3 regions of the Actinoplanes sp. G11-F43 genome follow, and region 1 is predicted to be linked to each of the others. Evidence: riboswitches for the same ligand, from Rfam matches in the RefSeq annotation. Region 1 holds a riboswitch; each other region holds the start of a gene.

Region 1 (9,911 bases):
GCGCCTGGCAGCAGTTCAAATTCCTGGACATGGGCAGCGGCTTCTATCGCCTCCAGGCCAAGCACAGCGGCAAGGTCGTCAACGTGCGGAGCGCCTCCAAGTCCGACGGCGCCGCGGTCGTGCAGTCGACCGGCGACAAGAACGCCACCAGCCAGCAGTGGACCGTGCAGGACATCAGCAGCGGGTACGTCCGGCTGATCAACCGGAACAGCAGCAAGGTCCTGAACATCACCGGCTCCTCCACCGCCGACGGCGCGGCCGCGGTCACCTCGACCGGCAGCACCAGCGCGAACAGCCAGCAGTGGCAGCTCGTCAAGGTCGGCGCGTCGTCCGGTGGCGGCACCACCACCCCGGCCACCCCGGCCACCCCGAGCACTCCGACCGCCGCGTGGCCGTCCGCCACCAGCACCAAGCCGGTCAGCTCGACGATCCCGGTCTCCGGCACGCTCGACGGCAAGAACGTCCGGTACGTCGGCAGCGGCGCCCTGGGCGGCAGCGGTCAGGACGAGGGTCAGGACCCGCTGTTCAAGCTGGCCGACGGTGCGGTGCTGAAGAACGTCATCCTCGGTGCCCCGGCCGCCGACGGCATCCACTGTTCCGGCTCCTGCACGTTGCAGAACGTGTGGTGGGAGAACGTGGGTGAGGACGCGGCCACCTTCAAGGGCGGCGCGTCGGCGAAGTACATCGTGGACGGCGGTGGCGCCCGCAGCGCCGACGACAAGGTGTTCCAGCACAACGGCGGCGGCACGCTGACCATCAAGAACTTCCAGGTCGCCGACTTCGGCAAGCTCTACCGCTCGTGCGGCAACTGCTCCACCCAGCACAAGCGTGCGGTGGTGGTGCAGAACGTGGTGGCCACCGCCCCGGCCGGCAGCCTGGTCGGCATCAACCAGAACTTCGGCGACACCGCCACCCTCTCGGCGATCACCGTGGTCGGCAAGAAGAGCCTGGACATCTGCGTCCGGTTCACCGGCAACAACACCGGCAAGGAGCCGACCAAGGTCGGCACCGGCCCGGACGGGACCTTCTGCAAGTACTCGACCTCGTCGATCACCTTCAAGTGAGCTTCACTCCGGGGTGAGAGAGGGAGGGCTGTGGCGCGCGAGCCACGGCCCTCCCTCACTCGATCGTGACGGTCGCCTCGGTGACACCCCGGGCCCGGGCGACCGTGCCGGCCTCCGCCTCGACCGCGCCGATCCGCGCGGGCGTCAGCGGGGCGAACGGAGAGACGGTCAGATCAACCCGTTCCCTCTTCAGGGCGGCCCGCCACACCCCGGCGATCTCGCCGTCCAGCAGCAGCACGCCCGGGTTGCCGAGGATCCGCCACACCTGCTTCTGCCGGTCCTTGGCGGGCACCAGCAGGTCCCGGTCACGGGCCTGGAGCAGCGGATCCATCGCCGGGAGGAAACGCACCCCGGCCGGTCGCGGCGCCGACTCCAGCAGACCGGTGGCACCGGCCGGCAGCCAGGCCCGCCGGCCGTCCACCCGCACCTCGGCCAGATCGGCCGGCCACACCCGTTTGAGCACCGTGGCGGTGGTGCCCAGATACTTCGCCACCTCACCCGGGCCGGCCGGGCCGAGGAAGCGCAGGTAGGTCTCGATCAGGCGGCCGGCGCCGGCGTTCGCGGCCGGGATCGGTGGCGCGCCGGGGATCGGGCCGAGCGTCGCGTCCCGGCCCCGGGAGATCACCTCCACCCCGCCGGCCAGGCCGGCCTGCTGCCAGACGTTGCCGGCCACGTGCCGGGCCGCGCAGGCCGCGCAGTCGTACGTCACCTCGACCGGAACCCGCCGGCTCACCTCCGTGCTCGCCTCGCCGCGCGGAATGGGCCGGGTGACCACGGCCCGGAACGCCTCGGCGGTCGCGGTGAACGCCCGGACACCCAGCGCGGGCGCGTCCGGGATCTGCCCGCTCCGCATCCGGGCCGCCGCGTCGTCGTCACCGATCGGCCACAGCTGCTCCACCAGGGCCGGCAGGTCGGCGCGCCGGTGCAGGTGCGGGGCGCCGCGGGCGGCCCAGACGGTGATCAGGCGGTCGTCGGCGCCGACGTCGGCGGTGGTCCGGGCGGCGAGGGCCACGTGGGGGGAGCCAGGTGTGTACTCCTGCACACCCAGGTCGAGCAGCGGCAGGTCGGCGGGCCGGTCACCGGTGCGTCCGGCCAGCCCCTGCGCGGCGACCCGGTAGGCCATCACCCGCTCGCGATCCACCTCGATCATGGTCGGACACCCCCTCACCGCCGACCGTACCGCCGCGAGGCGACGTTCCTCCGGCGATCGTCGCGGGTGTCGGCGCGCCCCTCCACGTACTCCCAGGTGTCCAGGTGCACCGGACCGTACGGCCCGGTCTGCTGGATCGCCGGCTCGGCGGCCGGGCGGTACCCGCAGCGACGGGCCACCGACGTGCTCGCGGTGTTGCCCCGGTCGATCCGCAGCAGCAGCCGGCGCAGCCGCAGGTTGTCCATCGCGAACGCGGTGAGCAGGGAGAGTGCCGCCGAGGCCAGGCCGCGGCGGCGAAAGGGCAGGCCGACCAGATAGCCCAGCTCGGCCTCGTGGGCGTCGGCCCGCACGTTGAAGAGCAGCACCTCACCGAGCGGCCGGCCGCCGTCGGTGGTGATCGCGAGCTGGATCCGGCTGCCGTCGAGCCGGCCCCGGTGGGCACGCCGCAGATAGGCCAGCCCGGCCTCCACGTCGAACGGCGACGGCCGCAGTGTCCAGCGGGCGATGTCCGGCTCGTCCAGCAGCGCCACCAGATCGTCGAGATCCTCCCAGCGCCACTCGCGCAGGACGATGCCGTCCCCCGTCAGCCTCAGCGGGTAGGGCAGCGGGCTGACGGTCACCCCTGAATCGTGCCGGTAATTGCACCTTTAGTGCTAGTGGTCTTCGATGCGATCCGGGTCAGATCCTTGATACCGCTTTCGGCCGTTTCGGGTTAGGCCTCACCAGCGGTGATCTCCAATCCGGCGGCGCGCAGCCGGTCGACGAGGGCGTCGCCGATGCCGGTGGCCGGGGTCAGCACCCCACCGTCGGACTCCGGCAGACGATCCCGGTCCAGGGCCAGGGCCAGGGCGGATTCGCCGAGCATGACAGCCGTCGCGGCATACCCGGGATCGCCTTCGGCCCGGACCCGGGAGCGGTAGCGCGCCCCGGTCGTGGTGGTGGCGAAGATGTCCACGGTGAAGTGTCCATTGCGGCGGGTGGCCTCGTCCGGGCCGGTGCCGGGGGCGGGCAGGAGCCGGTCCAGCACGAACCGGACCGGCGGCACGGTCAGGCCGACGACCAGGCCGGTCATCAGGATCTTGGTGGCCCGGGCGAGGACCGGGGAGGCGGCGGAGGTGCCGACGCTCATCACCTCGCGGTAGCGGAACCCGCGGCCGTACGCCCACCCGCGCAGCGCGTTGCTCCGGCGCACCACCCGGGTGTTGTAGGAGGCCATCACGAACGGCGCCAGATGCCCGCGCAGTGTCGGGTGCACCGCGGAGCCGGGCAGGGTGAGCATGTCCGGCTGGCGGCCCAGGTCGGGTTCGGCCTCCCGGTCGGGGCTCAGCGAGTACGGGCTGGCGCCGATCCGCCGCAGCCGCCGGTCCCGTTTCATCTCGTCGATCTGGTGCCGCATCGAGTCGATGGTGCCGCCGCTGATCCCGCCGCGCATGCTGGTCACGACCAGTGTGGTGTCGGTGAGTTCGCCGGCGCCGTCGGCGCGGACCCGCTCATGCAGGACGTGCACCCCGATATCGGACGGGATCGAATCGAAGCCGCAGGAGTGCACGATCCGTGCACCGGTGCGCCGGGCGGTCTCATGGTTGTCGTCGATGCTGTCCCGGGCGAACAGCACCTCACCGGTCAGATCCACGTAGTCGGTGCCGGTCTCGGCGCAGGCGCGGGCCAGTGCCCGGCCGAACTTCGCGTACGGCCCCACGGTGGTCACCACCACCCGGGTCCGGGCGGCCATCGTGGTCAGGGCCCCGGTGTCGTGCGCGTCGGCGACCACGATGGGCAGTTTCAGGCCGAGCCGTTCCAGTCGCTGCGCGGACCGGCCGGCCAGCGCGAGCCGGGTGCCCTCCGGGGCGCTGCCGGCCAGATGCTTCGCCACCAGCGCTCCGACGAAACCCGAGGCACCGTAGACGATCACGTCGAACTCGCGCTGTCGATCGCTCATGGCTGCCGATTGTGCACCCTCCGTGGAGGGTTGGGTACCCGGCGCGGCGCGCCGGGATCAGCACGTTATCCACACAAAGGAAGATCAAAGCAGCTAATTTGTGACCAACAACTCCATTGCGACGGCCCGCACCACGCGGGCACCGCCGACCGGTAACGCCGAGTCCTGCCGCCGGTCGCGGATCTACACGAAACAGGCACGGAGCGGGGGACCCACACGTTCCTCGGCGCTACGGCGCCTCGGGGTGAAGCCGCCACGCGCGGCCGGGCACCTCTGCCCGAACCCGACAGCTGACCTCGCAGGCGTGGAGGAGAAAGCTCATGGTTCAGACAAGTGCACAGTTGAAGCGCGTCATCGGACTGACGATCGCGTGTGTCGCCGGAAGCGCCGTGCTGTCCGGGCCGGCCTCGGCCGTTCCCGCCGACATCAACTGGGACGCGATCGCGCGCTGCGAATCCGGTGGCAACTGGCGCATCAACACCGGCAACGGCTACTACGGCGGCCTGCAGTTCAGCCATGGCACCTGGCGGGCGTACGGCGGCGGCCGGTACGCCAGCACCGCCAACCGGGCCAGCAAGTCGGAGCAGATCCGCATCGCCGAGCGGGTGCTGCGCGGGCAGGGCATCGGCGCGTGGCCGACCTGCGGGCGCCGGCACGGCTACCAGCCCGCCTCCCGGGCCAAGAAGCGCACCTCGCACGTCCGCAAGGCCTCGAACGGCTCGTACGTGGTCCGCCGCGGCGACACCCTGGCCGGGATCGCCGACCGGTACGACGTGCGGGGTGGGTGGAAGGCGCTCTACCGGGCCAACGCCGGCACCCTGCGCAGCCCGCACCGGCTGGTGGTGGGGCAGCGCCTGAAGCTCTGAGCGAAGCCGGCCGGCCGCTCCGCGAGTGCGGGGCGGCCGGTGCGCGCATGGTGGGCCCGGCGCGACTTGAACGCGCGACCTACCGCTTAGGAGGCGGTTGCTCTATCCACTGAGCTACGAGCCCATGCTGATCTGTGCTGAGGGTACCAGGACGGCTCGGCTCCGGAGGTTGACGTACTCGATGTGGCCTGATCCGCCGATCCGTGCCGGTTGACCGATTTCGTCATCGGCATACCATTCCGCGCGGGAAGTTTTCCGGGGCGTGTCGGTGGATCTACATTTCGGCGACCGTACAAAAGCGAACAATGAACGGCGGGAAAATCCTCACTCCAATGTGCAGGGCATGACCTTTCCGTTACCTATCCGATTGTCTTTCGTCACCCGAACTACCTACGCTCCGGCGGATCTACTTCGTTCGGAGGGTCCACCTCGATGCGTTCCTACATACGCAGCGTGGGTGTCGCCGGACGGTCCATCCCCGTACCGAGCCCTGCCGGGTTCCGTGCGCTGGGTGCTGCCGTCATGGCGACCGCGCTTGGTCTCAGCCTCACCGGCCCGGTTTCCGCGGCCACCGATGTGCCGTTCATCAGCGAGATCCACTACGACAACGCCGGTGCCGACACCGGCGAGGCGATCGAGATCCAGGCCCCGGTCGGCTATGACCTGAGTGGCTGGAAGATCTACCTCTACAACGGGACCGGCGGCGTCACCTACAACCCGACCACGACGCTCAGCGGTGTGGTCCCGTCGTCCGGTGTGGTCGTCACCGAATACCCGGTCAACGGTCTGCAGAACGGTGACCCGGACGGCGTCGCGCTGGTGCAGCCGGACGGCACGGTCAGCGAGTTCATCAGCTACGAGGGCACCTTCACCGCGACGAACGGCCCGGCCGCGGGCCGGCTCAGCGTCGACATCGGAGTGGCCCAGACCGGCTCCTCGCCGGCCGGCCACTCACTGCAGAAGATCGACGGCAAGTGGACCGGGCCGGCGGCGAACAGCTTCGGCAAGGTCAACACCGCGCCGGCCACCCCCGAGGAGCCGGAGGAGCCGGGCGAGCCCGGCGCCGGCTGCGAGACCGCCGTCACCCACACGATCGCCCAGGTGCAGGGCACCGGTTCGGCGACGCCGCTGGCCGGTCAGGTGGTCACCGTCGAGGGCGTGGTCACCGCCGACCACCGCACCGGTGGCTACAACGGCATCTACATCCAGACGGCGGGCAGCGGTGGGGACCGTCCGGTCGCCGCGGGCACCCCCTCCGAGGCGATCTTCGTCTACCTGACCAACAACGCCGCCAACCACCCGTCGGTGGCCATCGGTGACACGGTCAAGGTGGCCGGCACGGTCAGCGAGTACAACTCGCTCACCCAGATCACCATCGGCGCGAAGGCCGACGTGGCGGTCTGCGCCACCGGCGCCACCCTGCCCACCCCGGTCCCGCTGACCCTGCCGCTGTCCGACGAGGCCCGGGAGTCCGCCGAGGGCATGCTGGTCGCCCCGGCCGGAACCTTCACGGTCTCCGAGGTCTACAACACCAACCGGTACGGCGAGGTCGTCCTCGCGGCCGGCGACACCCCGGCCCGGATCCCCACCGACGTGGCCCGGCCCGGCAGCCCCGCCGCCCTGGAGCGCAAGGCCGCCAACAAGGCCGGCCGGATCCTCGTCGACGACGGCCGGACCACCAACCTGGCCGAGGCCGGCCTGCCCCCGGCGTACATGGCCAAGGACAAGCCGCTGCGGGTCGGTGACTCGGTCCAGAAGTTCGGCCCGAGCGTGCTGGCCTACGGTTTCAGCGAGTGGCGCCTCCAGCCGGCCGAACCGGCGGCCCCGGGCACCACGTTCGCCGCGACCAACCCGCGGACCAGCGCCCCGGTCAACGTCGGCGGGGACATCAAGGTCGCCAGCTTCAACGTGCTGAACTACTTCGTCCACTTCGGTGGCGACGCGCGCGGTGCGGCGAACGAGGCGGCCAAGGAGAAGCAGGAAGCGAAGATCGTCTCGGCGATCAGCGCCCTGGACGCCGACGTGGTCGCCCTGATGGAGATCGAGAACTCGGTCCGGTTCGAGGCCGTCGAGACCCAGCTGGCGCTGAAGACCCTGGTCGGCGAGCTGAACGCGGTCGACGGCGCGGGCGTGTGGGACTACGTGCTGTCGCCGGCCGAGCTGCCCGGCGCGTCCGCCCAGGACGTCATCACCAACGCGATCATCTTCAAGCCGGCCTCGGTCACCCCGAAGGGCCCGTCGAAGTCGATCAACGACGAGTCGGTGTGGAACAACGCCCGCGAGCCGATCGCGCAGACGTTCACCGCCGGCAGCATCGACTTCACCGTGGTCGCGAACCACTTCAAGTCGAAGAGCACCTCGGTCACGCCGACCGGTGACAACGTGGACACCGGTGACGGGCAGGGCGCCTACAACGGCGACCGGATCCGGCAGGCGGAGGCGCTGGCCGAGTTCGTCAAGGACCTCGGCGACGACAAGGTGATCCTGCTCGGTGACTTCAACTCGTACGGCCAGGAGGACCCGCTCCAGGTCCTGTACGAGGAGGGCTACTCGGACGCGCGCGCCGCGTTCGCGCCGGACAAGTCGTCGTACGTCTTCGGCGGCGAGTCCGGTTCGCTGGACCACGCCCTGGTCACCGGCGAGTTCGCGAAGCGGATCACCGGCGTCGACATCTGGAACATCAACTCGGTCGAGTCGTTCGCCTTCCAGTACGACGGCTACGGCCCGTTCTACGAGGCCGGCCCGTTCCGCTCCAGCGACCACGACCCGGTGGTCGTCGGCCTGAACACCGCCGCCGAGCCGACCACCGTCGACCTGCAGCTGCTGAGCATCAACGACTTCCACGGCCGGCTCGAAGCCCCGTCCGCCGGCAACGGTGGCGCGGCCCAGTTGGTCGGCGCGGTCAACAAGCTGCGCTCGGAGAACCCGAACACCGCGTGGGTGTCGGTCGGCGACAACATCGGCGCCTCCACCTTCATCTCCGCGATCGACGGCGACAACCCGACCCTGGACGCGCTCAACGCCGGTGGCCTGAACGTCTCCGCGGTCGGCAACCACGAGTTCGACAAGGGCCTCGCCGACCTGCTCGGCCGGGTCGAGGAGCGGTCGAACTTCCCGCACCTGGCGGCCAACGTCTACAAGGACGGCGAGCGGGTCCTGCCCGGCTACGTCGTGCAGGAGATCGGCGGCGTCAAGGTCGGCTACATCGGTGTGGTGACCGAGCAGACCGGTTCGCTGGTCAGCCCGGACGGCATCCGGGGTGTGGAGTTCCGCGACCCGGTCGCCGAGACCAACGCCCTCGCCGCGCAGCTCTCCGACGGCGACGCGGCCAACGGTGAGGCGGACGTGCTGGTGCTGCTGGCCCACGAGGGTGCGGCCACCGCGAACATCGGCTCCGCCGAGGCGCTCGCCGCCGACCCGGTCTTCGGTGAGTTCACCACGGTGAGCGCCGAGATCGACGCCATCTTCAGCGGGCACACCCACCAGCCGTACGCGTTCCAGGTCCCGGTCCCCGGCACCGACCGCACGCGCCCGGTGATCCAGGCCGAGGACTACGGTCTGCGGCTGGGCAAGGCGGTGCTGACCGTCGACAAGGCCACCAAGTCGGTGACCGCGTCGACGTCCGAGCTGCTCACCGTCACCGGCTACCCGTCCGACCCGGCGGTCGAGCGGATCGTGGCCGACGCCAAGGTCAAGGCCACCGAGCTGGGCAAGCAGGAACTCGGCAAGATCACCGGCGACATCAAGCGGGCCTACAACCCGGAGACCAACGCCGAGGACCGTGGCTCCGAGTCGGTGCTGGGCAACTTCATCGCCGACGTGCAGCTGGACCAGACCAGCGACGCCGGCCGTGGTGGGGCGCAGATCGCCTTCATGAACCCGGGCGGCCTGCGCAACGACCTGCTGTACGGCACCGACGGAACGGTCACCTACTCGGCCGCGTTCGCGGTCCAGCCGTTCGCCAACGACGTGGTCACCCAGACTCTCACCGGCGCCCAGATCAAGCAGGTGCTGGAGGAGCAGTGGCAGCCGGCCGGCGCGTCCCGCCCGGTGCTGCACCTGGGCTCGTCGAAGGGGCTGACCTACTCCTACGACGACGCCCAGCCGCGCGGCTCGAAGATCATCGCGTCGACGCTGAAGCTGAACGGGACCGTCCTGGACCCGGCCGGCACCTACCGCGTCACGTCGAACTCGTTCCTCGCCTCCGGCGGTGACAACTTCACCACCCTCGGCCAGGGCACGAACCAGACGACCACCGGTGACAACGACCTCACCATGCTGGTCAACTACTTCGCGAAGTACACCCCGATCACGCCGGACACCACGCCGCGCAGCACCGCCGGGGTGCCGGACAGCACCGCCCCGACCGGGACCTACGCCCTGAACACGGCGGCGATCTGGCCCGGCCAGTCGGTCACGCTGACCGAGTCCGCGCTGAACGACGACGTCAGCGACAAGGCGAAGATCACCCGGGTGGTCACCTGGGGCGACGGCAGCGCCGCCCAGACCATCCCGGCCGGCGCCACCAAGGTCACCCACGCCTACGCCAAGGCGGGCAGCTTCACGGTCACCGTGGCGCTCACCGACGAGGCCGGCAACAAGGGCGCCGGCAAGGTCACCGGCACGTCCACGGTGGCGGTGAAGGCGCAGGCCGGCACGTACAGGCTGAATGCGAAGTCGATCTGGGCCACCCAGTCGGTCAACCTCGGCGTCAGCGGTGTCACCGGCGCCACCGGGCTCACCATCACCTGGGGCGACGGCAGCACCACCAAGACCACGGCGAAGAACGCGACGGTGTCCCACAAGTACACCAAGGCCGGGAACTTCACGGTCAAGGTGACGCCGTCGAACACGGCCGGGACCGGCAAGGCCGTCACGGTCGGCAGCGTCAA
Region 2 (9,911 bases), on a different contig from region 1:
GCCCGGTCACCGAACCGGATCAGCCGGTGCCGTGCGTGCTCCAGCGCCTCGGTGTCCCGGTCCAGTCCGATCAGGACGACATCCGGGTACCGCTGCAGAACCGCCTCGGCGTGCCCGCCCAGACCCAGCGTGAAGTCGACGTGGACGGCACCCGGCAGCCTGAGGGCGGGATCGAGCAGTTCCAAGCAGCGCTCGAGCAGCACCGGCACGTGTGTGCCTCGCGGCTCCCCCATGTCAAACCCCCATGCCGTACCGGCTCGCGTCTCACTCGTCTGTTCCATGTTGCTGTCCGGCCCGGTCGCCCGTCCGTACCGCCAGATCCCCATCCGCTCTCATGACCCGCGCCGGCGAACCGGCCCGGACACGCGCCTGGCGCCGGGGAAGAGGCGCCAGGAGCGGGAGCGGCTGGAGATCTCGAGGTACGGCGAGAGTGGCTTCCGGGCCGAACCGACGGCCCACCGAGTGCCACGCCCTACAGTCCGCCGGGCAGCACCCCCTCCTCGATGTCGGCGAAGTCTTCCTCGCTCGCCGAGAGGTAGTCGTCCCAGGACTGCTTGTCCCAGATCTCGACCCGGGTGCTCGCACCGATCACCACTAGATCGCGACCAAGACTGGCATACTCCCGCAAATGGACCGGAATCGTCACCCGGCCCTGCTTGTCGGGCACTTCATCGTGGGCACTCGCGAAGAACACCCGGCTATAAGCCCGAGCGGCCTTGTTGGTGACCGGAGCCTCACGTAGCTGACCGGCGATGCGCTGGAACTCCGGCATCGGGAACACGTAAAGACAGCGCTCCTGCCCCTTCGTGATCACGACACCTCCCGCCAGCTCATCACGGAACTTAGCCGGAAGGATCAGCCGGCCCTTCTCGTCGAGGCGCGGAGTGTGCGTGCCGAGGAACATCGGCCCCCACCCTTTGCCGTGGCGACCGCTCCATCGCGGAGGGAGTGGACCGCCGTGTCAACTCGGGCCGGCAGGTCCGGCGTCGCTCCTCCGCCCTGCCACTGCGCTCCACTCTACTCCACTTCCCTCCACCTGCAACCCGAACGCGTCCACTCCCGAGCCGTTTTCGCAGACGTTGTCGCAGCTCAACGGCGGTGGAGGGGAATGGGGGCCCGGACCATGATCCACTCCGTCCAGTTTCCGACATCGAGCGCTCCAGGTCGCAAATCCCCCGACTTGTCCCCCGGAAAAGTCCGGGCCCACGCTCGGGTGGAGGAAAGTGGAGCGACCCCGGGGAGGAAAGTGGAGTGCCGGAGGGTCGAGACAGGACCCTCGGGGCGCGTACCCGATCGGGGTGTTGAAGCAGCCCCCGGACATGCCTGTGGGGCGTGACCCGCGCCCGGGTCACGCCCCACAGAAGGCGTTGCTATTCCTTACTTACTAGAGACGCTGCGCGACAGTCCCCACTAGAGACGCTGCGCGACAGTCCCCACTAGAGACGCTGCGCGACAGTGCTCAACTACGTGCCGCTGCGCGACGGTCAGGCGACCAGCCGCTTCACGACGTAGTTCTTGCTCCAGATCTTGTGCTTGCCGACGCGCTTGCCGGTGCTCGGCGAGTCGTACATGTATCCGTTGCCGGCATAGATACCGGCGTGGTAGCCGTACGAGCCGTTACGGAAGATGATCAGGTCGCCGACCTTCTTGTTCTTCTTGGCGACCGACTTGCCGTACTTCTGCTGCGAGTTGGCCTTGTGCGGCAGCTTCTTGCCGGCGGCCTTCTTGTACACGTACTTGGTGAAGCCGGAGCAGTCGAAGCGCTTCGGGCCGGACGCGCCGTACTTGTAGAGCGCGCCCTTGTGCTTCTTGGCCTCGGCGAGGATCTTGGCGCCACTGGCGACGACCTTGACCTTGACCTTGGAGGTCACCTTCTGGTTGTACCCGGAGCCGGTGAAGACGGTCCGGACGTAGAGGGTGCTCTTGGGCTTGGCCGTCAGCGTGACCGCTTTGCTGCCGACCTTGCCGCTGTCCAGGTTGCGCCACGCGCCGTTGCTGTAGCCCTGGAGACGGACGGTGCCCTTGGCGACCTTGCCGGTGGCCGGGTCGATCACCTTGGCGGTGACCTTGAGGGTGGAACCCCATTTGAGGTTCCGGGTGCTGGTCGTGGCGGCCAGCTTGGGGGTGACCTTCGCGGCGGCCGACGAGGCGGCGACCGGGGTGACGGCGGTGGTCGACGCGGCCGCGGCGGGCGAGGCGGCGATCAACTGGCCGGCACAGAGGCAGAGACCCAGAGACAGTGCGACGGTGCCGGGGCCGAATGCGGGCATGCGGCGGCGACGGCTCGAACTGTGTTCGTGCACGGTAGAGATTTCCCTCCGGCACGCCTGCGAGGTTAGCTGTCGGGTTCGGGCGGAAGGGCTTGCCCGGCCGCGGGTGGGCGGCTTCACCCCAAGGTTTCTCCCTGGGTGCGGCTCGCCGTGAAGCGAGTCGCGGGGAGAGACCGCGAATGGGTCCCCCGTCCCTGCCCCCGATTGCCTTGGTTGTCGGCTTGCTTGCTGTGTCGCACCGTCCGGCCCGGGGCAGGGCTCGGCGTGAACCGATCCGGTGCGGCCGGCGGCGGTGTGCTGCCGGCTGATCCTTGGTACCCGACTCGGCCCATGATCGTCAGCATGAGGACGATCACCCTAGGTAATCGACACAAAAGCTCATGTCCAATTTGTAAGCTCCGGAAAACAAATGCCGCGACGCAAAGTGATCGGTTCACTACAAGCAGTCGAAGGTTACGGGTGAATCAGAACACACAATTAGTTGAGCACCACGTCCGAAAAGCCCGGACCGGGGAAAACTCCGAATAGGCCGTGATCTTGATGGTCTGGCAACGCGACGTAACCTTCGAGTCCGGTACCCTCGCTGGCGTGACGGACGGAATGCCTCTCATCGCCAAGGTCGCGACCTCGGTGTCGAAGACCGCTGCGGCGCTCTCCAGGGCCGCGGGCCGCGGCGACGGTTCGGTGATCGGTGGCTGGATCGGCCTCAAGATCGACCCCGACCTGCTCGCCCACCTCGCGGCCGGACGCGCCGTCGCGCTGGTCTCCGGCACCAACGGCAAGACCACCACGACCCGCTTCACCGCGGCCGCCGTCGGGGTCCTCGGCCGGGTCGCCACCAACGGTTACGGCGCCAACATGCCGACCGGCCACACCTCGGCGCTGGCCAAGGAGGGGCACACCCCGTTCGCCGTGCTGGAGGTGGACGAGCACTACCTGGCCCAGGTCATCGACCAGACCAAGCCCAAGGTGGTGGCGCTGCTCAACCTCTCCCGCGACCAGCTGGACCGGGCGAAGGAGGTGGCGATGATGGCGCAGATGTGGAAGACCAAGCTCGCCTCCCACCCGGAGATCAAGGTGGTCGCCAACTGCGACGACCCGCTGGTGGTGTGGGCGGCCAGCGGCAGCCCGCAGGCCACCTGGTTCAGCGCCGGCCAGCGCTGGCTGGACGACTCGTTCGTCTGCCCGGAGAGCGGCCACCCGATCGAGCGCGCCCAGGGCGACTGGTGGTGCACCGGCTGCCCGCTGCGCCGGCCGCGCCCGCAGTGGGTGGTCGAGGACGAGGGTGTGATCGACCCGCGCGGTGACTGGCACCTGGTCAAGCTGCAGCTGCCCGGCCGGGTCAACGTGGGCAACGCGGCCACCGCGCTGGCCGTCGCCGCCGAGTTCGGGGTCCGCCCGATCGAGGCGCTGCGCCCGCTCGCCGGGGTGGCGTCGATCGCCGGGCGCTACGCCCAGGTGGACAAGGACGGCCGCAACATCCGGCTGCTGCTGGCGAAGAACCCGGCGAGCTGGCTGGAGGCCTTCGACATGGCCGACCAGGCGCCGACACTGCTCTCGATCAACGCCCGGGACCCCGACGGGCTGGACACGTCGTGGCTCTGGGACGTCGACTTCTCCCCGCTGCGCGACCGGCCGGTGCTGATCACCGGGGACCGGGCGTACGACCTGGCCGTCCGCCTCCAGGTGAACCAGGTGCAGTTCCGGCACGTACAGACTTTCGACGAGGCGCTCCGGTCCGTGCCGCCCGGCCGTCTCGAAGTGATCGCCAACTACACGGCGTTCCAGGACATCCGAGCGGAGTTGGACCGTGTCAACTGAGGCCCTGCGGATCGTGTGGATCTACCCCGATCTGCTCTCGACCTACGGCGACCGCGGCAACCTGCTGATCCTGGCCGCCCGGGCGGCGGCCCGGGGCATCCCGGTGGAGACCTACGAGGTCCGCTCGGATCAGCGGATGCCCAACTCGGCCGACATCTACCTGATCGGCGGTGGCGAGGACGGCCCGCAGGCGCTGGCCGCCCAGCGCCTGCTCGCCGACGGCGGTCTGCACCAGGCGGTCCACCAGGGCGCCGCGGTATTGTCGATCTGCGCGGGTTACCAGTTGCTCGGTCACTCGTTCTTCGCCAAGGGGGCGAAGTGCGCCGGGCTGGGCCTGCTCGACGTCCACTCGGACCGGGGTGAGACCCGGGCGGTGGGCGAGCTGCGCGGCGACATCGACCCCCGGCTGGGGCTGCCGGCGCTGACCGGTTTTGAGAACCACGGCGGCCGCACCCACGTCGGCCAGCACGCCGCACCGCTGGCCCGGGTCACCGCGGGCATCGGCAACGACGGTCAGACCGAGGGCGCCTGGGCCGGCAAGATCCTCGGGACGTATTCGCACGGCCCGGCGCTGGCCCGCAACCCAGCCATCGCCGATCTGCTCCTGAAATGGTCCACCGGCGCGGATAGGCTCACGCCGCTCGACGACACGTGGAGCGAGAAACTCCGCAACGAGAGGCTGGCCGCGGCGAGCCCGGCATGACTTCCTGAATCGACGACGATGGGGCGGTAGGCCTGTATGACCGACAACCTGAACGCCTCGGCGCCGAGTTCCTCCGGCTGGAAGCGGCGTGCTGTCCGCTTCACCCTGCTGGGGCTCGGTGTCGGCGCTCTCGCCGTCGGTGCGGCGGTCCTGCCGCTGCGGGAGATCGGTGACACGGTGGTGTCGCTCGGCCCGGCCGCCGTGGTCGCGGTGGCGGTGCTGGGCGGCATGCTGTTGTCGGCGCTGGTCCCGCGCACCCTGATCACGATGACCTGCGGCGCGCTGCTGGGCGCCGCGCCCGGGATGGCGGCCGCGCTGGCCGCCGCGGTGATCGCCGCGGTCGCCACCTACTACGCGGGCCGCTGGGCCGGCCGCGGCGCTCTCCAGGCCCGGGCCGGCAGCCGTCTGGCCCGGCTGGACGGCTGGCTGAACCGTCGTGGCCTGGCCGCCGTGCTGCTGGTCCGGTTCCTTCCGCTGGCCCCGTTCGGCCTGGTCGGCTACGCCTACGGCACCACCAGCGTCTGCCAGAAGCGGTACATCCTGGGCACCACGATCGCCGCCATCCCGTCCACCATCACCTACGCCGTGATCGGCGCCGCGGTGGTCGCCCCCGGCGAGATGAACCTGGTCACCCTGGTCCCGGCCGCCTTCAGCTTCGTCCTCTCCACCGCGATCATCCTGCGCTGGCGCCACACCTCCCGGCGCGCCGCGGCCGCCGCCGTTCCCGCCTGACCCTCTTCATCCGGTACGCCCCAGGGGCCCCCGACCGCAACGGACCGCCCTGTCTCGTCCGCGCGAGGAGGTCCCGGCACCGGACCGTCCGGCGCCCGCCGGGCGAATGCGGCCCCCCAAACCCGCGTGCCAACTTCCGGTCCGAATCGCACCACAACGCGGCACGAAACAACGAACCACGACCCGCGTGCCGCGTTGCGGTCCGCAACGCACCACAACGCGGCACGAAACGGCCAACCAGCAACCGCGTGCCGCGCAACGGTCCGGAACGCACCGGAACGCGGCACGAAACGACGAACCAGCAACCGCGTGCCGCATTGCGGTCCGCAACACACCACAACGCGGCACGAAACGGCCAACCAGCAACCGCGTGCCGCATTGCGGTCCGCAACGCACCGGAACGCGGCACAGCGGAAACGGCCCGGCCCTCGATGAGGGGCGGGCCGTTTCCGGGTTCGGGTCAGATCACGACGCTGACCAGACGGCCCCTCACCACGATGACCTTCTTCGGCTCCTTGCCGGCCAGCACCTCGGCCACGGCGGCCAGCGCGGCCGACCGTACCTCAGTCTCGGGGGTGTCCGGGGAGACCTCGACCCGGCCGCGGACCTTGCCGTTCACCTGCACCGGGTAGGTGATCGCGTCGGCGACCAGCTGGGCCGGGTCGGCGACCGGGAAGTCCGCGTAGGCCAGCGAGCCGGTGTGCCCCAGCTTGCTCCACAGCTCCTCGGCCATGTGCGGCGCGAACGGCGACATCATCAGCACCAGCGGCTCGACCGCCTCCCGGGACACCACCGGCAGCGGGGTCAGCGTGTTGGTCAGCTCGATCAGCTTGGCGATCGCGGTGTTGAAGCGCAGCTCGGCCATGTCCTCCCGGACACCGGCGATGACCTTGTGCAGGACCTTGCGGCTCTTCGGGTCCAGCGGCTCGTCGGACACCTTGACGGCGCCGGTCTCCTCGTCGATCACCAGGCGCCAGGCGCGCTGCAGGAACCGCTGCGAGCCGACCACGGCACGGGTCTCCCACGGGCGGGAGACGTCCAGCGGGCCCATCGCCATCTCGTACACCCGGAAGGTGTCCGCCCCGTACTGCTCGCACATCTCGTCGGGGGTGACGACGTTCTTCAGGGACTTGCCCATCTTGCCGTACTCCCGCTGCACCTCCTGGTCACCCAGGAACCACTTGCCGTCGCGCTCGACGACCTCCTCGGCGGGCACGATCACGCCGCGGGCGTCCCGGAACGCGTACGCCTGGATGTAGCCCTGGTTGAACAGCTTCTTGAACGGCTCGAACGACGAGACGTGACCCAGGTCGAACAGCACCTTGTGCCAGAAACGGGCGTACAGCAGGTGCAGCACGGCGTGCTCGACGCCACCGACGTACAGGTCGACGCCACCGCTGTCACCCGCACCGCGCGGGCCCATCCAGTACGCCTCGTTGGCCGGGTCGACCAGCTTCGACTCGTTGTGCGGGTCCAGGTAGCGCAGCTCGTACCAGCAGGAACCGGCCCACTGCGGCATGGTGTTGGTCTCGCGGGTGTACGTCTTCAGCCCGTCGCCCAGGTCCAGCTCGACCTGCACCCAGTCCTTCTTGCGGGACAGCGGGGTCTCCGGCTCGGTGTCCGCGTCGTCCGGGTCGAAGGTGCGCGGCGAGAAGTCGTCGGTGTCCGGCAGCACGACCGGCAGCATCGAGTCGGGCAGCGCGATCGGCAGGCCGGTCTCGTCGTAGACGATCGGGAACGGCTCACCCCAGTAGCGCTGCCGGCTGAACAGCCAGTCCCGCAGCCGGTACGTGGTCGCGCCCTTGCCGGTGCCCTGCTCCTCCAGCCAGGCGATCATGGCGGCCTTGGCGTCGTCCTTGTTCTTCCCGTCCAGGAAGCCCGAGTTGATCACCACGCCGTCGCCCACGTACGCCCCGTCGAAGTCCGCCGGGGTCTCGATGGTCCGGATCACCGGCAGCGCGAACGCGGTGGCGAAGTCGAAGTCCCGCTCGTCGTGACCGGGCACCGCCATGATCGCGCCGGTGCCGTAGCCGGCCAGCACGTAGTCGGCGATGAAGACCGGGACGTGCTCGCCGTTGACCGGGTTGGTCGCGTAGGCGCCGGTGAAGACACCGGTCTTGACCTTGCCGTCGGCGGTGCGCTCGTCCTCGGTCTTGGCGGCCGCGGCGGCCCGGTAGGCGACGACCGCCTCGACCGGAGTCGCATACCCACCGGTCCAGACCTCCTTGGTGGCGGCCGGCCAGTTGCCCGGGACGATCTTGTCGACCAGCCCGTGCTCGGGCGCCAGGACCATGTAGGTGGCGCCGAACAGGGTGTCCGGGCGGGTGGTGAAGACGGTGATCAGGTCGTCGCCGATGGTGAAGTCGACGTGCGCGCCCTGGGAGCGGCCGATCCAGTTGCGCTGCATCAGCTTGACCGGCTCCGGCCAGTCCAGGCTGTCCAGGTCCTCGATCAGCCGGTCACCGTACGCGGTGATCCGCATCATCCACTGCTTCAGGCTGCGCTGGAAGACCGGGAAGTTGCCCCGCTCGGAGCGGCCGTCCGGGGTGACCTCCTCGTTCGACAGGACCGTGCCCAGGCCGGGGCACCAGTTGACCGGGGCCTCGCTCATGTAGGCCAGACGGTGGCCGTCGATGACCTTGCGGCGTTCGGTGGCGGACAGCCCGGCCCACTCCGGGCCGCGCTCGCCGGACTCGTACGACGCGATCAGGTCCTTGATCGGCCTGGCCTTGCCCACCGACGGGTCGAACCATGAGTTGAAGACCTGCAGGAAGATCCACTGGGTCCAGCGGTAGTACTCCGGATCGGTGGTCGAGAAGGACCGGCGGTCGTCGTAGGCCAGGCCCAGGCGGCGCAGTTGCTGCCGGTAGCGCTCCACGTTCGCCGCGGTGGTGACCGCCGGGTGGGTGCCGGTCTGCACCGCGTACTGCTCGGCGGGCAGGCCGAACGCGTCGAAGCCCATCGGGTGCAGCACGTTGTAACCGGCCATCCGCTGGAAGCGGGTGTAACAGTCGGTGCCGATGTAGCCCAGCGGGTGCCCGACGTGCAGGCCGGCACCCGACGGGTACGGGAACATGTCCTGAACGTGCAGCTTGGGAGCACCGGCCCGGGGATGATCAGGATCGGCCAGCGCACCGACCGGGTTGGGCGCGTGGAACGTCCCGTGCGCGTCCCAGTGGTCCTGCCAGCGGCGCTCGATCTCGCCGGCCATGGTCGCGGTGTAGCGGAAAGGCGGGGTCTCGGTCTCGCTCATCTTCACCATCTCGTCTACGTCTCGTCTTTCGAAGGGCATAAAAAAGCCCCTCGCACAGGAGGGGTTGCCGTGCCTGGCCCGCGGTCAGCGGATCAGCACGGCCGGCTAAGGAGCAGAACGGACCGAGCCATGGCATGGATGATACCCCTCGCCCATCACTCACGGCGACCGGTATAGCGGGCGCGTGACATACTCCCCGCTGTCCACAGGCGACCGGCCTGGGACGGCGGAAAGGATCCCGTTCGTCCGAATTCCCCCGAAAGCATTATCCACAGGGCCGCGATCAGGGCTTTCGGTGATGCGTGGGGACGGGGATAACCTGTCAGGACGGGCGGCGAGCGCCGGAGGCCAACGGCCGCTGGGCGCCCGCGACCTTAGGTGCCCGTTGACGGTGGGTGATCACCGCATGACGGGGCAGACACGTTATGGAGGAGGCCCGTGACAACGCCGACCTGGGGTGAGCCGGCAGGCCCGCTGACGAGCGCCGAGTTCCGCACCGCGACCCAAGCCATCATGGCCAACATCGAGCAGGTCATCGAGGGCAAGAGCGCGACGGTGCGACTGGCCGTGGCGGTGCTGCTGGCCGAGGGCCACCTGCTGATCGAGGACGTGCCGGGCGTCGGGAAGACGAAACTGGCCAAGGCTCTGGCCCGCTCCATCGACTGTTCGGTGCGGCGCATCCAGTTCACGCCCGACCTGCTGCCCAGCGACGTGACCGGAGTCAGCGTCTACAACCAGGAGACGCGCGACTTCGAGTTCAAGCCGGGCGCCGTCTTCGCCAACCTGGTGGTCGGCGACGAGATCAACCGCGCTTCGCCGAAGACCCAGTCCGCCCTCCTGGAGTGCATGGAGGAGCGGCAGGTCACCGTCGACGGCACCACCTATGAGCTGCAGTCGCCGTTCATGGTGGTGGCCACGCAGAACCCGATCGAGATGGAGGGCACCTACCCGCTGCCCGAGGCGCAGCGGGACCGGTTCACCGCCCGGATCGCGATGGGCTACCCGGACCCACGGGCCGAGCTGGCCATGCTGACCACCCACGGCGACCACGACCCGCTCAACGACCTGCGCGCGGTGGCCGACGCCGCGATGGTCCGGCGGCTGATCGAGACGGCCCGCGCGGTGCACGCCG
Region 3 (9,911 bases), on a different contig from region 1:
TCACCGAGGTTCGACTCGACCATCTCGCCATCGCACAGAGGTTCTCGGCACGCGCTGAGGAATGGGCGGTGGCACCACGCTTCAACCCGGTCGAGAGGTGGTACCACCGGCTGCACGTCGCCGCCGACCACGAGGTCTGGCTGCTCACCTGGCTGCCCGGCCAGGCCACCGAGATCCACGACCACGGCGGCTCGGCGGGCGCCTTCTTCGTGCACGGCGGCACCCTCGCCGAGGACACCGTGGCGGTCTCCGGCGGGATCCCCCGCGTCGTCTCCCGCGAGCTCGGCGAGGGCGCCGGCCGCCGGTTCGGCAGCCACCACATCCACCGCATCGAGAACCGCTCGACCCGCCCGGCGGTCAGCGTGCACGTCTACGGCCCGGCGCTGACCCGGATGACCAAGTACCGGCTGACCCCCACCAGGCTCGACATCCTGACCGTGGAGCGCGCCGGCGCCGAGTGGTGACCTACTTCGGGTAGATCACACCCGAGCGGCCGCTGTAGAGGTGCCGGGTGCCGTCCACGGCCCGGCCGGTGTTCGGCGCGTCCAGCCACACGATGTAGGGCGCGCCCGAGGTCAGCCCGGTGATCGTGGTGGTCACCGTGCATCCGGTCCCGGCGGCGACCGGCTTCCAGACCGGTTCCGGCTGCGCGCCGGAGACCAGCTGCTGCGGTACGGCCGTGACCCGGTAGTTCGAGTCGAACTGGGCCGGCCACTCCACCTTCACCGAGCCCTTGCCCACCGTCACCTCGATCGGGATCAGCACCCGCCAGTCGGTCCGCGGCCACAGCTTGGTGCAGCCCGGGTCCGGGGTCGGCGCGGAGATCGAGGTCGACGGCGTCGCGCCCGGCTTACCGAAGGTCACGCTCGGCGAGGGTGTCGCCTTGCCCTGGTCGACCTGGATCCACTGCCTGCCCAGCTTCGCGGTCGACCCCTCGGACGTGTCGCCGCCGCTGCCGTCGCCGCTGCCGCCGCGGGTCAGCGCCGCGCACCCGGCCAGGGCCAGTGCTGTCGCCGCCAGCGTGATCGCGATTCCGGTGCGCCGCATGTACGTCCTCTCGGTCGGTGTCCCCTACCGTTCGGCCGCGGTCGACGGCTCCTTAGGCTTGATCGGCTCGGCGAGATTCCAGCCCCCGGACAGCAGGGCGTCGACCGCTGTGATCGCGGCGCGCAGCCGGTACCCGTACCCACCGGTCAGCTCTGACCAGGGGACACCGCCGGCGGTGAGCCGGGCGCGGAACGTCTCGGTCATCCAGCGCCGCAGGTGTTCGCCGTCACGCAGGCCGTCGTCGGTGAACGGCACCCCGGCACAGTCGGTGAGCAGGTAGAGATCCGGGGCGCGGACCAGCGCGTGCACCTCCGGCGAGGCGCTGCCCAGGTAACGCTCCTCCCAGATCGTGGTGGCGAAGGCGTCGGTGTCCCCGAACAGCACCGGCGAACCGGCCGCGGCGGCGGCGTCCTCGGCCGCGCTCTGCTCCCGGGCCACCGTCACGAAATCGGCCCGGTCCCAGGTGACGTCGAAGATCGTCGCGTCCGGCCGGTCCGTCCGCAGCGCGGCGAGTTTGCGCCCGGTCAGCTCCCGGCCGAACTCCGGCACCCACCGGGTCCCCGCCCACGGGCCGCCCCGCGACCGGAAATGCCGGGCCAGCGCGCGGGCCATGGTGGTGGTACCGGTCGACTCGGCGCCCACCACGATCACCCGCCGGGCCAGCCAGCCACGCGCGCCCGGCCCGATCCGGTGCCAGTGCGCGACCGGATCCACCAGCTCTCCACCAGCTTGCGGGTCTGGCCATAGGTCGCCAGCAGGGACAGCGCCGTGGTGAGCGCGTCGGCCAGCGGCACCGTGGAGCCGGTCAGCCGGTCCAGGAAGAGCCAGAGCCCGCCGGTCAGCAGCACCCCGGCCACGCCCAGGAGGAACCACTCGGCGCGGGTGGTGGCACGCACCACCAGGCGGGTCCGGTCCTGCCCGCCGTAGAGCCAGGCCCACCAGCCGTAGGCGCCCAGGACCACGTAGACGATCTGCAGGCCGGCGTCGGCGTACAGGCCGGCGGTCCAGAAGACCACCATCAGCAGCAGGACGTTGAGGATGCCCAGCGGCCAGTTCAGGATGTGCCGGCGGACCAGCAGGCCGACGGTGAGCAGTCCGGTGACGAAACCCAGCACCTCCGCCCACGAGGTCGGCACTCCGAACGCCGTCACGGCCGGGCTGTTCAGCCAGTGAATCACCAGCACAGCATCGGGCCCGCCGGGCCCGGGGTCTACCCCGCCGGGCGCAGACGGTGGCCGGCCATCTCCAGTTCGCCGTCGTGGACGTGGATCGGGGTCCGCAGCCCGGACTCGTCGTGCAGCACCACCGACTCGCCGTCGATGGCGTAGGTGCCGCGGGCATGACGACGGCGCCCGGCCACCTCACCGGCGAACGTGCCGTCGGTGTGCAGCCGGAGACGCACCGTGCCGTCCGGGCTCCGCCACGCCCCGGTCACCGCGGCGCTGGTCACCACCCGCGGGTGAATCGCACCGGAACCGTAGTCGGTGCCGGCCGTGCCGCCCATCGCGATGGCGAGGAGGGAGGCGGCGTCGAGGACCGTGAAGTCGACGTGCGGGTCACAGGTGGTGGGCATCGTTCTCGGCTTCCGTCGGGGCTGGGGACGCCCTCTCCGGTCGGCACCGACGGTCCGGGTCGCTGGGTTTCCCGAGTTGCGAAACGGAGCGATCCGGGACCCGTACGGGTGCGAATCAGCCGGTGGCCCGCAGCGCCGCGGTGACCGCCGCGGTGAACTTCTCCATGTATTCGTCGGTGATCGGCTGCCGGGCCACGGCCAGCCGCCAGTAGAGCGGGCCGAGGATCATGTCGACGGCGACGTCCGGGTCGGTGCCCTGGGGCAGCTCACCCCGGGTGATCGCCTGACCGATCAGCTTCTCCCCGACGGCCTGCTGGTGGGTCCGCATGGCCCGCTGCAGGGTTTCGGCGATCTGCGGGTTGCGGGCCGCCTCGGCCATCAGGTCCGGGATGATCTGCGAGGCCATCCGGTGCTTGAGGGCCGTGCTGACGATCAGCAGGAGAAGCTGGAGATCGCCGGTGAAACTTCCGGTGTCGGGAAGTGGAACCTTTCGTTCCGCGACATCGGAGACTATCTCCATTACCATCTCTAGCTTGTTGCTCCACCGACGGTAGATCGCGGTCTTGCCGACACCGGCGCGACGGGCGACGGCTTCGATGGACAGCCTGCCGTAACCCACCTCCGCCAGCTCGCTCATGACCGCATTTCGGATCGCCACGGTGATGTCGCCTCGGAGCACCGCCGCTCCGGCTGGTGCGCGCTTGTTTGTCGCCACCCGGCCACTATAGCGCTACGACGTAACGGTTGCGTTCCGCCGTTTGGTCGGCTACCGTCCACCTGACGTCGATACGAACCCGTTCCATCGGCGTCGGCGGGAGCCTGTCATGCTGATTTCCGTGACCTCGCACCAGGCATCGGATTCCGCCGTCCCCAGCGGGCCGACTAGATCGGAGCACGACCCCATGCCAGATACGGCGGTCGCCCCGGCCGACACCGGGCTCCCCCTCAAGGAGCTGGCCCGGCGTAACGGCCTGAGCGCGTCCGGTCGGCTGCCCAGCCTTCCGGAGTACACCCGGCAGCTCTTGTCCTACCGGCACTTCATCCAGGCACACGCCAGCGCCAAGATGACGTCCTCACTGGGCAACACCAAGCTCGGCGCGGTGTGGCAGGTGCTCACCCCGGTCATCAACGCGGCCGTCTACTTCGTGATCTTCGGCCTGGTGCTGAACACACACCGGTCGATGGACAACTTCATCGCGTACCTCTGCATCGGTGTCTTCGTCTTCCAGTTCACCCAGTCGGTGGTCCAGACCGGGACGAACGCGATCACCGGCAACCTGGGCATGATCCGGGCGCTGCACTTCCCCCGGGCCAGCCTGCCGCTCTCCGCGGCGCTGGTGGAGATCAGGAACTTCCTGGTCGCGGCGGTGGTCCTGATGGTGATCGTGCTGGCCACCGGCGAGCCGATCACCGTCAAGTGGCTGCTGCTCCTGCCGGTGATCCTGCTCCAGTCGTTCTTCAACGTCGGGTTGGGCATGTTCATGGCCCGCTACGGCTCGAAGGTCCGCGACGTCAAGCAGCTGATCCCGTTCATCATGCGGTTCTGGCTGTACGGGTCGGCCGTGCTCTACCCGGTCACCATGTTCCAGAACGTGCTGAGCGGCTGGCAGCTCCAGGTGGTCGAGGCGAACCCGCTGCTCATCTTCATCGAGCTGGCCCGCCACGCGCTGCTGGAGAACGTCGAGCTGGCCAATCCCCCCACCGTGCTGTGGATCCAGGCGGCCATCTGGAGCCTGATCGTCGGCCTCGGTGGTTACGTGTACTTCTGGCGTGGAGAGAAGGGCTACGGCCGTGGCTGACAGCGAGCGCACCCCCACCGTCATCGCGGACAACGCCCACATCATCTACCGCGTCCAGCAGGGCGCCGCCCCGAACTCCAGCCCGCTGGCCAGTTTCAAGCGGCTGGTGACCGGAGCGAAGGCCGGCAACATCCGCGAGGTGCACGCGGTCAAGGGTGTGAGCTTCATCGCCTACAAGGGCGAGGCGATCGGCCTGATCGGCACCAACGGCTCCGGCAAGTCGACGCTGCTGCGCGCGGTGGCCGGGCTGCTGCCGGTCTCCAAGGGCGCGATCTACGCGTCCGGCCAGCCGTCGCTGCTCGGTGTCAACGCGGCCCTGATGAACGAGCTGCCCGGCGACCGCAACGTGGAGCTGGGCTGCCTGGCGATGGGCATGTCGCCGGCCGAGGTGGCGGCGAAGAAGCAGGAGATCATCGACTTCTCCGGCATCAACGACAAGGGCGACTTCTCGTCGCTGCCGATGCGGACCTACTCCTCCGGCATGGGCGCCCGGCTGCGGTTCTCCATCGCCGCCGCGAAGCAGCACGACGTGCTGCTGATCGACGAGGCGCTGGCCACCGGCGACGCCAAATTCCGCAAGCGCAGCGAGCAGCGGGTCCGTGAGCTGCGCGGCCAGGCGGGCACGGTGTTCCTGGTCAGCCACAGCGAACAGTCGATCCGGGACACCTGCGACAGGTGCATCTGGCTGGAGGCCGGCACGATCCGCGCCGACGGCCCGACCGCCGACGTGATGAAAGAGTACGAGGCCTACACCCGCAGGTGATAGGCCTCGTAGCCGCCGGCGCGTGCGGTCAGCCGTCGATCGACAGATGCACGTGGTTGGTGTGGTCGCTGGACGGGTCGCCGCCCGCCCCGCTGTAGGCCCGCCAGCCACTGCTCGGTAGCCAGATCCGGCGGTACCAGATCACGTAGAGCACATCGAGCTTGCCGGCGTTGTTGATGAAGTAGTTCGCCAGGTTGTCGCCATAGCGCTTGTCCGCACCGGTGGCGTCGCCGCCGAAGGTGCCCTTCTCGGAGGAGAAGTCACAGGCCCGGCCCTTGGGGTGCTCACCGCTGTTCTGGGTGCGCCAGCACTTGGTGAATCGGGTGAACCCGGCGGACTTGGCCTGCTTCAGCGCGTGCAGGGTGCGCGGGGTGAGGCAGCCGCCGGTGCCGGTCGGGTCGGTCTCGGTGCAACCCGACCCGAGATTGCCGGGAGCCGGCTGGGCGGAGGCACTGCCACCGCCGTCGGAGGAACTGCCCGCCGCGGCGCCCTGGTTCGCCTTCTTCAGCGCGGCCTCGGCGTTCTGCTTCTGCTTCGCCATCACGGTGACCTGCTTGCTCTGGTCCTTGATGGTGACGTCGAGAGCCGTCTTGGCCTTCTGCTGGGTGTCCAGGGTGGTCTTGATGTCCTGGATCGCCCGGTTCTGGTCGGTCGCCACCAGCGCCAGGGTCTCGGCCCGCCCGAGGAAGCCCTCGGCCGAGTCGGAGCCGAGCAGGGTGGCCATCGGCCCGGCGCGGCCGGCCGTGTAGGCCTGGGTCGCCAGCAGGTCGAGGGTCTTCTGCTTGGGGCCCACCTCGGCGTCCAGCCGCTTGATCTCGGCGGCCAGCTTGACCTGCTGCTCCTTGGAGGCCTTGAGCTTCTTCTGGGCCTTGACGTAGCCGCTGGAGGCCTTCTCGAGCTGCTCGATGAGGGACTTGGAGCCGCCCTCGCCGTCGTCTCCGGAGTCGCCGGGGGCGGTGAGGATGGGGGCCGCGGAGGCCGCCGTGGGGGCGTAGGCCAGTCCGCACGCGGCGACGAGCAGCGCCATCAATGCCGCTAATCGCCGCGCAGTGTTCTGCTGCACAGGCATTTCCTTCCGTCGGCCGCCGACCGGGTTAGCTGACGGGTTCGGGACGAAGGAAATCCCTACCGCTGTGCGCGGATTCACCCCGGAGAACAAATGGATCCCCGGCTCGTCATTGATGACGATTAGGCGGCGGTTCCCGCGCGGGAACCGCCACGACCATACCCACTCGATCCAAGTATCGACAGTTCTGGTACGCGTTGCATTTGCCCCGATACACGCCGTGACAGCAATTACGGATAGTCAGTGGACAGTAACGGCATTGGCCCTCACCGGGGCCTGATCCATGGCGATATCTCGGGTAAACTGGCCGCCGGTCCTGCCAGGACGGCACCGCCCCCGAGTTGCCGGCAGGCCACCGCCCAATCGTCGCGAGACGAACCGGGGAACCAGGTCACTGGGGTGTATCCGCAGTTGCGGTAGGGATTGCTTCCGTCCCGAACCCGTCAGCTAACTCGGTCGGCGGAGTCACGGAAGGAACTGTTGATGACAGCAAGTCCCCGCCGGTGGCTGATACTTGCCCTGGCACCGCTGGTGACCGCCGCGATGCTCCTGGCACCGGCCTCGCCCGCGTCCGCGGAACCCGGTGACGAGAACCCGGCGCCGTCTTCGGAGACGAAGTCGGACGGGCTCATGTCGAGCCTGATGGAGTCGACCAACCGGCGTTTCGTCTCCGCGAAGGCGGCCGTGGCCGCCTCCACCAAGAACCAGAAGAAGCTGGCCGGCGAGATCAAGGCGGCCGAGTCCCGCCGGGACGTGCTGATCCCCGAGGTCAACTCGATCGCCCGTCAGCAGTACCTGACCGGCAACCTGAGCACCGTCACCTTCCTGCTGGACAGCAGCTCCTCGGACGACTTCCTGAGCAAGGCGGTCTCGCTCGAGGAGATCAACACGCTGCACGACAAGAAGCTGAGCGAGCTCAACGCGGTGATCGAAGAGGTCACCAGCAAGAAGGCGGCTCTCGACGCCGAACTCAAGAACGAGAAGCAGCAGCTCGACGTCCTGGCGAAGCAGAAGGAATCGGCCGAGAAGCAGCTCGACCTGGTCGGCGCCAGCACCGGCATCAACCAGACCGTCAACCAGGGCCTGGTGGACGCCAAGTCGGACAAGGCGAAGGCCGCGCCGCGCAACTCCAGCGGGGGCTTCTCCGCCGAGGGATGCACCGAGAAGGACCCCACCACCAGCGGTTGCATCACCAAGCGCACGCTGAACATGTACAAAGAGACCAAGAAGGCCGGCTTCGACATGTTCGTCGGGTGCTTCCGCACCGGCGGGCCGTTCGAGCACCCCAAGGGCCGGGCCTGTGACTGGTCGTTGCAGAAGAGCGGATTCTCCTCGGCGGACAGCACCAAGGAGATGAAGTACGGCAACAACCTCACCGCGTTCCTGGTACGGAACGCCGACGCACTCGGGATCTACTACGTGATCTGGTACAAGCAGATCTGGTTCCCGGCGTCGGGCTGGAAGGCGTACCACGGTGTCAGTGATCACACCGACCACGTACACGTCTCCATGCTGTAACGACACGTAGAAAAGCGCCCCCGCCCTCTTCCACGAGAGCGGGGGCGTTTTCCTTGTGGTCGGTCAGTGCACCGCGCGGCGGACCGGGGCCCGGCCGTGCGGCTGGACCGGCGCCGGGCCGGCCGGCACCGCGGCGGGGATCGGCATGGTCACCGGGCGGACCTGGGTGACCTCGATCTCCTTACCGTGGTGCAGCAGGGTCAGCCGGGCCTGCCCGCCACCGTTGCGCAGCGAGTAGGTCACCTCGTCCGCAGTGACGCTCACCCGCAGCCGCAGCTCCCGCCAGAGCAGCGAGAACTCCAGGTTGTTGATCCGGCTGGGCAGCCGCGGCGCGAAGCTGAGCTGGCCGTTGAAGTCCCGCATGCCGCCCAGCCCGGCGACCAGCGAGATCCAGGTGCCGGCCAGCGACGCCACGTGCACGCCGTCCCGCGCGTTCTGGTGCAGGTCGTGCAGGTCCATCAGGGCGGCCTCGCCCAGATAGTCGTGGGCCAGCTCCAGGTGCCCGGTCTCGGCCGCCAGGACGGCCTGGATGCAGGCGGACAGCGACGAGTCCCGGACGGTCCGGGCGTCGTAGTAGGCGAAGTTGCGCACCTTCTCCTCCGGCGTGAACGCGTCACCCCGGATGTACATCGCCATCACGATGTCGGCCTGCTTGATGACCTGCTTGCGGTACAGGTCGAAGTACGGGTAGTTGAGCAGCAGCGGGTACCCCTCCGGCGGGGTGTTCTCGAAGTCCCACTCCTGCAGCCGGGTGAAGCCCTCGCACTGCTGGTGCACACCCAGTTCCTTGTCGTACGGCAGGTGCACGGCAGCCGCCGCGTCCCGCCACGACGCCGTCTCCTCGTCGTCCACACCCAGCTTGCGGGCCAGGTCCGGATGCCGCTTGCAGGCCTCGACCGCGGTCATCAGGTTCTGCTGCGCCATCAGGTTGGTGTAGATGTTGTCGTTCACGATGGCGGTGTACTCGTCCGGACCGGTGACACCGTCGATGTGGAAGCGCCCGTGCCGGTCGTGGTGCCCCAGCGAACGCCACAGCCGCGCGGTCTCCACCAGCAGCTCCAGGCCGACCTCACGCTCGAAGTCGTAGTCGCCGGTGGCCTGCACGTACCGGCGGACCGCGTCGGCGATGTCGGCGGCGATGTGGAAGCCCGCGGTGCCGGCCGGCCAGTACCCGGAGCACTCCTGACCGCGGATGGTCCGCCACGGGAACGCCGCGCCCTGCAGACCGAGCGTCTGCGCCCGCTCCCGGGCCAGGTCCAGGGTCGAGTGCCGCCAGCGCAGCACGTCGGCCGCCGCGGACGGCTGGGTGTAGGTCAGGGCGGGCAGCACGAAGGTCTCGGCGTCCCAGAAGGTGTGGCCGTCGTACCCCGGTCCGGTCAGGCCCTTGGAGCCGATCGGGCGCTGCTCGGCCCGGGCGCCGGCCTGCAACGTGTGGAAGAGGCCGAAGCGGACCGCCTGCTGGACCTCCGGGTCACCCTCGACCTTGACGTCGGAGTGGTCCCAGAACGCGTCCAGGTAGTCCTCCTGCTGCTGGACCAGGCCGTCCCAGCCGTCCAGCCGGGCGCTGGCCAGAGCCGCGCCGACCTGGTCGCGCAGGGCCGGCAGCGAGCGCATGCTGGACCAGCCGTAGGCGGCCAGCTTGACCACCCGCAGCGTCTGGCCGGGCTCCAGCCGGCAGGCCACCGTGGTGCGCAGCCAGTCCGGGTGGCCCTCGGTGGTGATGGCGTGCCGGCCCGGCGTCTCCACCAGGTGCTCCATCGCCGCGGCCATCCGCAGATCGCTGGCCTTGGTCTTGTGCACCAGGATGCCGCCGGTGCGCTGCTCCAGCATCTCCTCGGCCTGCAGCGGCCGGTCCAGCACCGCGGCCACCCGCGGGTCCTTGCTCATCGGCGGCAGCTGCTCGTTGGCCACCAGCTCGGACTGCAGGATCAGCCGGGCCGCGGTGTCCAGCGGCTCCACCTCGTAGAGGAAGGCCACCACGGCGCGCTGGGTGAAGGAGACCAGGCGGATGGTGCGCACCCGCACGCCCTGCCCGGACGGCGACACCCACTCGACGACCCGTTCCAGGACGCCCTTGCGCAGGTCCAGGCAGCGCTCGTGGGAGCGCAGCTCGCCGTACCGGACGTCGAACGGCTCGTCGTTCAC

What was found. A riboswitch is a leader RNA that binds a small molecule or an ion and turns the genes downstream of it on or off. The one in region 1 is predicted to bind cyclic di-AMP.
Region 2: it holds a riboswitch for cyclic di-AMP, as region 1 does, so the genes downstream of both, ACQ0O7_RS01390 (C40 family peptidase) here and ACQ0O7_RS03940 (transglycosylase family protein) in region 1, are expected to answer to the same signal.
Region 3: it holds a riboswitch for cyclic di-AMP, as region 1 does, so the genes downstream of both, ACQ0O7_RS08100 (coiled-coil domain-containing protein) here and ACQ0O7_RS03940 (transglycosylase family protein) in region 1, are expected to answer to the same signal.

The regions. Positions count from the first base shown of each region.
Region 1 is NZ_JBNZCE010000004.1:32,972-42,882, forward strand. It holds gene ACQ0O7_RS03920 (pectate lyase) at 1-1,064, shown strand, start outside; gene ACQ0O7_RS03925 (DNA glycosylase AlkZ-like family protein) at 1,120-2,214, opposite strand; gene ACQ0O7_RS03930 (GNAT family N-acetyltransferase) at 2,229-2,834, opposite strand; gene ACQ0O7_RS03935 (saccharopine dehydrogenase family protein) at 2,927-4,153, opposite strand; cyclic di-AMP (ydaO/yuaA leader) riboswitch at 4,300-4,473, shown strand; gene ACQ0O7_RS03940 (transglycosylase family protein) at 4,474-5,019, shown strand; tRNA gene ACQ0O7_RS03945 (tRNA-Arg) at 5,068-5,143, opposite strand; gene ACQ0O7_RS03950 (ExeM/NucH family extracellular endonuclease) at 5,542-9,911, shown strand, end outside.
Region 2 is NZ_JBNZCE010000002.1:107,731-117,641, reverse strand. It holds gene rsmH (16S rRNA (cytosine(1402)-N(4))-methyltransferase RsmH) at 1-326, opposite strand, end outside; gene mraZ (division/cell wall cluster transcriptional repressor MraZ) at 473-904, opposite strand; gene ACQ0O7_RS01390 (C40 family peptidase) at 1,485-2,270, opposite strand; cyclic di-AMP (ydaO/yuaA leader) riboswitch at 2,310-2,502, opposite strand; gene ACQ0O7_RS01385 (MurT ligase domain-containing protein) at 2,871-4,091, shown strand; gene ACQ0O7_RS01380 (type 1 glutamine amidotransferase) at 4,081-4,794, shown strand; gene ACQ0O7_RS01375 (TVP38/TMEM64 family protein) at 4,831-5,526, shown strand; gene leuS (leucine--tRNA ligase) at 5,987-8,779, opposite strand; gene ACQ0O7_RS01365 (AAA family ATPase) at 9,218-9,911, shown strand, end outside.
Region 3 is NZ_JBNZCE010000006.1:160,257-170,167, reverse strand. It holds gene ACQ0O7_RS08145 (cysteine dioxygenase) at 1-464, shown strand, start outside; gene ACQ0O7_RS08140 (hypothetical protein) at 466-1,047, opposite strand; gene ACQ0O7_RS08135 (AAA family ATPase) at 1,072-1,761, opposite strand; gene pnuC (nicotinamide riboside transporter PnuC) at 1,695-2,225, opposite strand; gene ACQ0O7_RS08125 (Atu4866 domain-containing protein) at 2,258-2,620, opposite strand; gene ACQ0O7_RS08120 (TetR/AcrR family transcriptional regulator) at 2,736-3,299, opposite strand; gene ACQ0O7_RS08115 (ABC transporter permease) at 3,523-4,419, shown strand; gene ACQ0O7_RS08110 (ABC transporter ATP-binding protein) at 4,412-5,182, shown strand; gene ACQ0O7_RS08105 (coiled-coil domain-containing protein) at 5,211-6,251, opposite strand; cyclic di-AMP (ydaO/yuaA leader) riboswitch at 6,250-6,387, opposite strand; cyclic di-AMP (ydaO/yuaA leader) riboswitch at 6,595-6,727, shown strand; gene ACQ0O7_RS08100 (coiled-coil domain-containing protein) at 6,732-7,766, shown strand; gene ACQ0O7_RS08095 (glycoside hydrolase family 65 protein) at 7,830-9,911, opposite strand, start outside.